DNA from 2 places in the Lysinibacillus sp. KU-BSD001 genome. Region 1 is predicted to be linked to the other one. Evidence: riboswitches for the same ligand, from Rfam matches in the RefSeq annotation. Region 1 holds a riboswitch; the other holds the start of a gene.

Region 1 (3,430 bases):
ATTTCGACATTTTTAATCGTCCCTAAAATATCCGTAAATTGTAGACGAATAAACTTTACATTTTTGTCCTTCACAATTTCTTTAATCTTCTCTTTTGTATACTTACTCGTTGAATTCGTAACTGTATTAAACATACTCATTCACTCTCCTATTTTACTTTTTTATTATTCATTTTTAAGATGGAAGAAACGCGATAGGTCGCCTTGACGTAGCGAAGACTTTTGCATACGTTGTGCTTGCAACATTTCTTCTCGTAAAATGGCACGAAGCTCTGCATCCGAAATCGAAGTTACGTCACTTTTTCTAACATCTTTCACATCTCGCAGATCAAATACTTTTTTGACCCCCGCCATATTAATTCCCTGGTCAAGCAATTCTCGAATTTCCAATAATGCATCGATATCATCCAACGAAAACATACGTCGATTCCCTTCAGACCTTGCCGGGTTTATTAACTCATGTTCTTCATAATAGCGGATTTGTCTTGCGGTTAGCTCCGTTAATTGCATGACCATGCTTATAGGGAGTAACGGCATCGCCCTTCGAAACTCTCGACTCATCATCATCCCCTCCCTTTTCTAACTTCACTTTACATTATGTTATGTATTTTATCAATATTATGTTATAAAAGTTAACATATTAAGTTTCGATTAATTTTATCGCAAGTTCAGATGAAAATACAACTTGCGGCAAAATAGCGTAAACCCATTTTCAAGACGACTTAATTCCCCACAAAAAATACAGCTCAAGTAATCAACTTAAGCTGTAGGCTTCTTCATTATTTCATTTTTCGTACAACAGCACGTATAGGCGATGCATCTCCTCCTTGAATCGCAAGCGGTAAAGCGATAAACTCATACATGCCCGCATCAACATCTTTTAAAAATAAATTTTCAATAATATAAATACCCATTTGCCTACACGTATGATGTGCAATTAAGCTCACATCGTCTAATGCATCAACCGACGGTGCATCAGTCCCCACAACACGCACACCTTGATTCGCAAGAAAACGAATCACCTCTGGAGCAATCGTTGTAAAATCTGCATCAAAATGGCATAAATCCTGTACAACTTTCGTTTTAAAAAATAGACGCTCCACGTTATGTAACTCGAGATTCTCCACATGTGCTAGCTGAATGCACTTTACTCCTACAACATCCACTATTTTCACAGCACCTATAAACAACTCTAGCGGTAACGCATCAATCGCCTTCCCAAAATCATCATAATGGTACGGCGCATCTATATGTGTCCCCGCGTGTAAGCTCATCGTAATTTGCCCCACATTCGCCCCGTCCTCCGTCAACGTCGCATCCTGTTTATATGAAAATGGCGTATCCCCGGGCCAAATGGGCATATTTTTATGTAACGGCATCGTAATATCAATCCACATATTCATTACTCCTTTTATCATTCATCGTTCCATACCAACGATACAATAGAACTACATAGCATGGAAGGAATTTATCCCGTGTTAAAATTCCCAACGATTTAAACATAAAAAACGCAGCCACGAACGTGACTGCGTCTACTTTATGATAAATATTGTAAGCGTTGTTTAGAGATCCACGTCTTCATCGTACGGAATAATACCGTAATAATGACAATTAATAACACACCTTTAACTAAATTAAACGGTAAAATCCCTTTCACAATTGTTTCATATGATTCTAAATGGAAGTTTAAGAAGTATGCATACATCGGTAAGAACGCTACATAATTGAGCAACGCCATCCCTAACGACATGGAAATAGTACCGGCGATTAAACCTACCATTAAACCTTTTGATGTCGTGAATTTTTTATAAATATAGTAAACAGGTAAAATGAATAACACACCCGTCGCAAAGTTTGCCATATGTCCAACCGGCACGCCTGTTGGTGCTCCCGAGAAAATCCAGTCTAAAATATTTTTCACTAACTCTACTAAAATACCCGCAACAGGCCCCATCGTAATGACCGCGATTAATGCTGGTACATCACTGAAGTCAATTTGTAAAAAGGCTGGGAACCATGGTAGAGGAAAGTTAAATAACATTAATACGAAAGAAATGCTACTTAACATGGCAATGGTTACGAACGAGCGTAACTTTTTGTTTTGTTTTGTCATAGAAATCTTCTCCTTTGCTGATTCCATCTCGCAAGAAGAAAGGTATTTCGGTCGTCTTCATGAAAAAATCCCTTACGTAACATAAACGTAAGGGAGAATAAGGCACACTGAAACAGGTGTTATTTCATCATTTTTTGCACTACAAACAAAGCTAGTTCCCATAGCTTTTTTTGGTATGCAAAAATAGACGATATTTTTCAAATAACGACCGTACCTTCACCTTCTCCCATCCAGACTATACTGTCGGCTTTGGAATTTCACCAAATCCTGCACACTAAAAAGTGGCTCGCGGGCTGAAGAAGCACTGCTGCAATATCCTCCAAAATGGTCAGAAATCGCGGCTTCTATTACCGCCGGTCGGGAATTACACCCTGCCCCGAAGATGAATCAATTATGAAATTGTCTTACACCTATCATTATAGGTTATATTCTAAATTTGTAAAGTACTTTCCTTCGTTTTTCTCCGACTATCTTTGTAGGAATTCTATTGATAACTGATTTGCACCTACTGGCATTGGTAACACTTGCGTAAAATTGAATTCTTGCCACTCCGCCTGTATAACATTCTCAAAACGCACTTGCTTATCGAAGCTCGATGCCGTTAATAACATAGCCTCTACCATATACATTGCCTGCTGCGGATCAAATGCTTCTAAATCTAACGGTTGCGTAAATGTAACCGTCACAATATCCTCTTCCGTTACGGTATAATCCACACCTGGTAAAATGGCCGATTGATAAATATCATTATTCTCCGTTTTCATAAACTGCAATGCTTCTGTTGCCGTATCAAATGTTTGACGGAAATTGGGCGATAAGTAAATGCCACCTGATTGTTCATCGATAAAATAACTATAGCGCTTCTTCTCCGTTAATAGTAATGGTTCACTCGGCTCTCCTACTTCACTAAACGTCATTGCAGAGCCTTCCTCATTTACGATTTCCACCGTGTCATAACTTTTCCCAAATGTATCGACAAGCATCCCGATATACATAGACATCGTACCAGAAGCGGTATCATAGTCATGGTTTTGTGGTAATGTATGCACAACCGTTAACCCTTGCTCTTCCACAATCCCCTTCACCGGATGATAGTCACGAAAGCCCGCCGCTTGTTCGTCAATTAGCGCTGCATACTTCTGATACATTTCTACCTGTGACGGTGAATCTGTGCCGAAATCTTCTATTAGTTGCTCATTTGGAATAATGATTGTCACAGGTACACTCTCTGCATCATCACCCGCTAAACCGATATAAAAAGCTTTACTACTTTCTAACTGTTCGGGATAAACAGCTGTACGCATATCTTCAAGCACAA
Region 2 (3,430 bases), on a different contig from region 1:
GCACAAAGCCCGTAATCACGCATTTCAGCCGCAAAGCCTAATTGTTCATTCGCTTCTACTGTATCGTAGCCTTGTTCTTGCAATTCGTATGCTTTTAATTTATTTAATAGCCCAATCCCGCGTCCTTCTTGCGCCATATAAAGAACGGCACCAGCACCTTCCTGTTGAATCATGTCCAGTGCCTGATGCAGCTGCGGCCCGCAATCACAACGTTTAGAATGGAAAATATCACCTGTTACACAAGCCGAATGAATGCGGACAAGTGGTACTACTTCCTTTGTCAGATCGCCTGTGTAAAGGGCTAAATGTTCTTTATCATCGAGTAAATTCGAATACCCATTCATGCGGAACGTACCGAAATCACTCGGTAAGTGGATGCTCGCTTCTCGTGTAATGAGCTGCTCTTTTTCATAACGATAGCGCACTAAATCTGCAATCGTAATTAGTTTTAAGTCATGCTTTTTCGCGATTTCGATTAGCTCTGGGACACGCGCCATATCACCGTTTTCATTCATAATCTCACAAATGACGCCAGCTGGCTGCGAGCCGCAAAGCACCGCTAAATCGACGGCTGCTTCGGTATGTCCATTGCGCACCAATACGCCTTTTTCTTTTGCGACTAACGGGAACACGTGCCCCGGACGACGGAAATCGGTTGCGACAGTAGCAGGATCTAGTAGCCGCAAAATCGTTTCAGAGCGTTCAAATGCACTAATGCCTGTATCCGTCGTTTTATAATCAATACTGACGGTAAACGCTGTTTGATGATTATCTGTGTTGTAGCTCACCATCGGATGGAGGGCTAATCGCTCAGCTAGGGCAGGGGAGAGCGGCGTACAAATGAGCCCGCGTCCATGCACCGCCATAAAGTTAATATTCTCCGGTGTAGCATGCTCTGCTAACACGACGAAATCGCCTTCGTTTTCGCGGTCTTCATCATCGACCACAATAATGACCTTTCCAGCCTTTAAATCTTCTAATGCTTCGTCAATTGTATGAAACATTCAAAATCCCCCCTAAAACCCATGTTGTAATAAAAAGTCTCGTGAAATACCAGACTTCTCTTGCTGTTTGAAATGATTCAGTACGTATTTACCGAGTAAATCCGTTTCAATATTGACGATGTCGCCTTCTTTTTTTATGCCAAGTAATGTTTCTTTGTACGTATGTGGAATTAAAGAAACGGTTACTGTTTTATTCGTTAATTCAAAAATCGTTAAGCTCGTGCCATCAATCGCAATCGATCCTTTTGGTAAGGACGCATTCGCTAGCTCAGGTGAAATCGCGATATCAATATAGACGGCATTCGCAACGGGGCGCTTTTTTAAAATGGTGCCGATTCCGTCTACGTGACCGGAAACGAAATGTCCACCAAAGCGTCCGTTCGCAGCCATCGCACGCTCTAAATTCACCAGGCTTCCTCTTGTTAAAGATTGAATGCTCGATGCTTTGACCGTCTCAGGCATCACATCGACTGTAAACGTATCAGTCGTAAAGGTCGTCACCGTTAAGCACACCCCATTGACGGCGATACTATCACCTAGATGTATATCCTCGACTATTTTTTTAGAGGAAATCGTCAGCTCCATATGATCTTTTCCTGATTTGAGGGCTGTTACTTTTCCTAAATCTTCAATAATTCCTGTAAACATTAGCTGTCATCACCTCTTTTACGCACAGATATTGGTGCAAAAGGGGAATGTAAAGCTTTTCTCCATTGCATGTGACTCACCTCCATCAAAAATAAAAACCCCTAACGAAAGTAGGGGTTGATGAAAAAGGCATCACGAAATAAGCCTTTAAAAAGACTGATTTTTCGCTCCTTCTCTCATCCAGACTATTACTGTCGGCTTTGGATTCGCACCAAATCCTGCTGTTACGCTCGCGGGCTTAAGAAAAATATCTATCACCGCCGATTGGGAATTACACCCGACCCCGAAGGAAATATTTTTTTCGATAAAAAAAGCCCAAGTGAAATTCACTTGGGGGTCATTTTTGAGTACACGAAAGAAACCTCAAAAAACATGTGTTTTTTGAGAAAATCGCTTCCTTCTCTCATCCAGACTATTACTGTCGGCTTTGGATTCGCACCAAATCCTGCTGTTACGCTCGCGGGCTTAAGAAAAATCTATCACCGCCGATTGGGAATTACACCCGACCCCGAAGGACTTTATTTATCATTGTCCTATATTATAGCATTATATTCGGAGAAAGCTATAAATTAAAATGAGGAAGTCGCGTAAAACTAGTTCGAACCCGCGTAAAACTCACCGAAAACCGCGTAAATAAAAAAGTCCCTTCATCACCGAAGGGACTAACTGTATAAGAGTACCGGTTAAACAGCTGTTTCCACTTCTATACCAATGCAAGCGATAATTTCTTCAGCCACACTTTCAGCAAGTTCGAGTTGGGAAGTGAAGCCGACACAGGAGCAGTTCATTTCACCCAAAATATACGTGTCATTCCCGTGTTCATCTGTATCTAAAATGAAATCGGCTGTCCAAATAAGTGGTAAGTCATATCCACCAAGTAAAGACGTAATGTCAGGTAATTGTGCTAAAAATGCATGTACTAGTGTAGCCCAATCTTCGGGAGCATCGTAGCGATATTGTGCACCTGAGAATAACGTGGCACTAAAGGCATCTGCATCTTCGGCAGGTTTTTTATGAACGACATTGACAGGTGTGTCACGTAGCATTAATAAACGAATTTCCCCTTCTTTAATGCGTGGTAAGAACGGCATATCGACAAGCATTCCGTTTGCGCCAATAATATATTGCTCACAGAAATCCATAAAGGCACCGAGTGTGTGATATTCAACATGATTGTCTTTTGCTTCTGTACACTTAATGTTGGCATCAAGTGGTACTTCTGTTGCATCTTCAGCTAACGCATCCACAAGTTGTACACGCCAAATGCCTTCGCCTGTTGAGCCACGATTTTGCTTTAATACACGCTCGCCACCAAGTAAACTTTTTGGGAATGTCGACTTGAATTCTTCCGTCGTGTAGTAAGCGTATGTATCTTCAGGCACAAGGGAAGTATGACGCAGTTTCACTAATGCATCTTTTGCACCATAGCCAATCATCGCATCAGGATGCGGCATACCGATCACACCAAGCGCACATAACTCGCGTAACATATCAAAATATTCCGCTTCATGCTTTAAATTGCCAGGGTTAATGCGCGAAACATAGGCGATGGCATTTTCTTTCACATAGTCAAAAATTTCATCACGTTTTTCAATAGTAAAGAAAATGACTTCTGCTTCTTGTCCACGCTTTTTCAGCGCATCCACCATAGGCATCGTATCTTTCCGATACCCATTTAACCACTTGTCTGTACCACCAGGAACTTCGAAAAACACTACTTTAGTCTTCATTACAAATGCTCCTTTCGAATTAGATTACATCTCTATTATAAATCGAAA

What was found. A riboswitch is a leader RNA that binds a small molecule or an ion and turns the genes downstream of it on or off. The one in region 1 is predicted to bind FMN.
Region 2: it holds a riboswitch for FMN, as region 1 does, so the genes downstream of both, ribE (riboflavin synthase) here and AAGS61_RS02300 (ECF transporter S component) in region 1, are expected to answer to the same signal.

What each region holds. Positions count from the first base shown of each region.
Region 1 covers NZ_JBDQZI010000001.1:442,849-446,278, reverse strand. Annotated here, with positions in the region: gene glnA (type I glutamate--ammonia ligase) at 1-134, opposite strand, end outside; gene AAGS61_RS02310 (MerR family transcriptional regulator) at 165-560, opposite strand; gene kynB (arylformamidase) at 779-1,396, opposite strand; gene AAGS61_RS02300 (ECF transporter S component) at 1,537-2,112, opposite strand; FMN riboswitch at 2,327-2,500, opposite strand; gene AAGS61_RS02295 (hypothetical protein) at 2,580-3,430, opposite strand, start outside.
Region 2 covers NZ_JBDQZI010000002.1:289,706-293,135, reverse strand. Annotated here, with positions in the region: gene AAGS61_RS04640 (bifunctional 3,4-dihydroxy-2-butanone-4-phosphate synthase/GTP cyclohydrolase II) at 1-1,004, opposite strand, end outside; gene ribE (riboflavin synthase) at 1,017-1,652, opposite strand; FMN riboswitch at 1,817-1,947, opposite strand; FMN riboswitch at 2,044-2,172, opposite strand; gene AAGS61_RS04630 (Cj0069 family protein) at 2,336-3,382, opposite strand.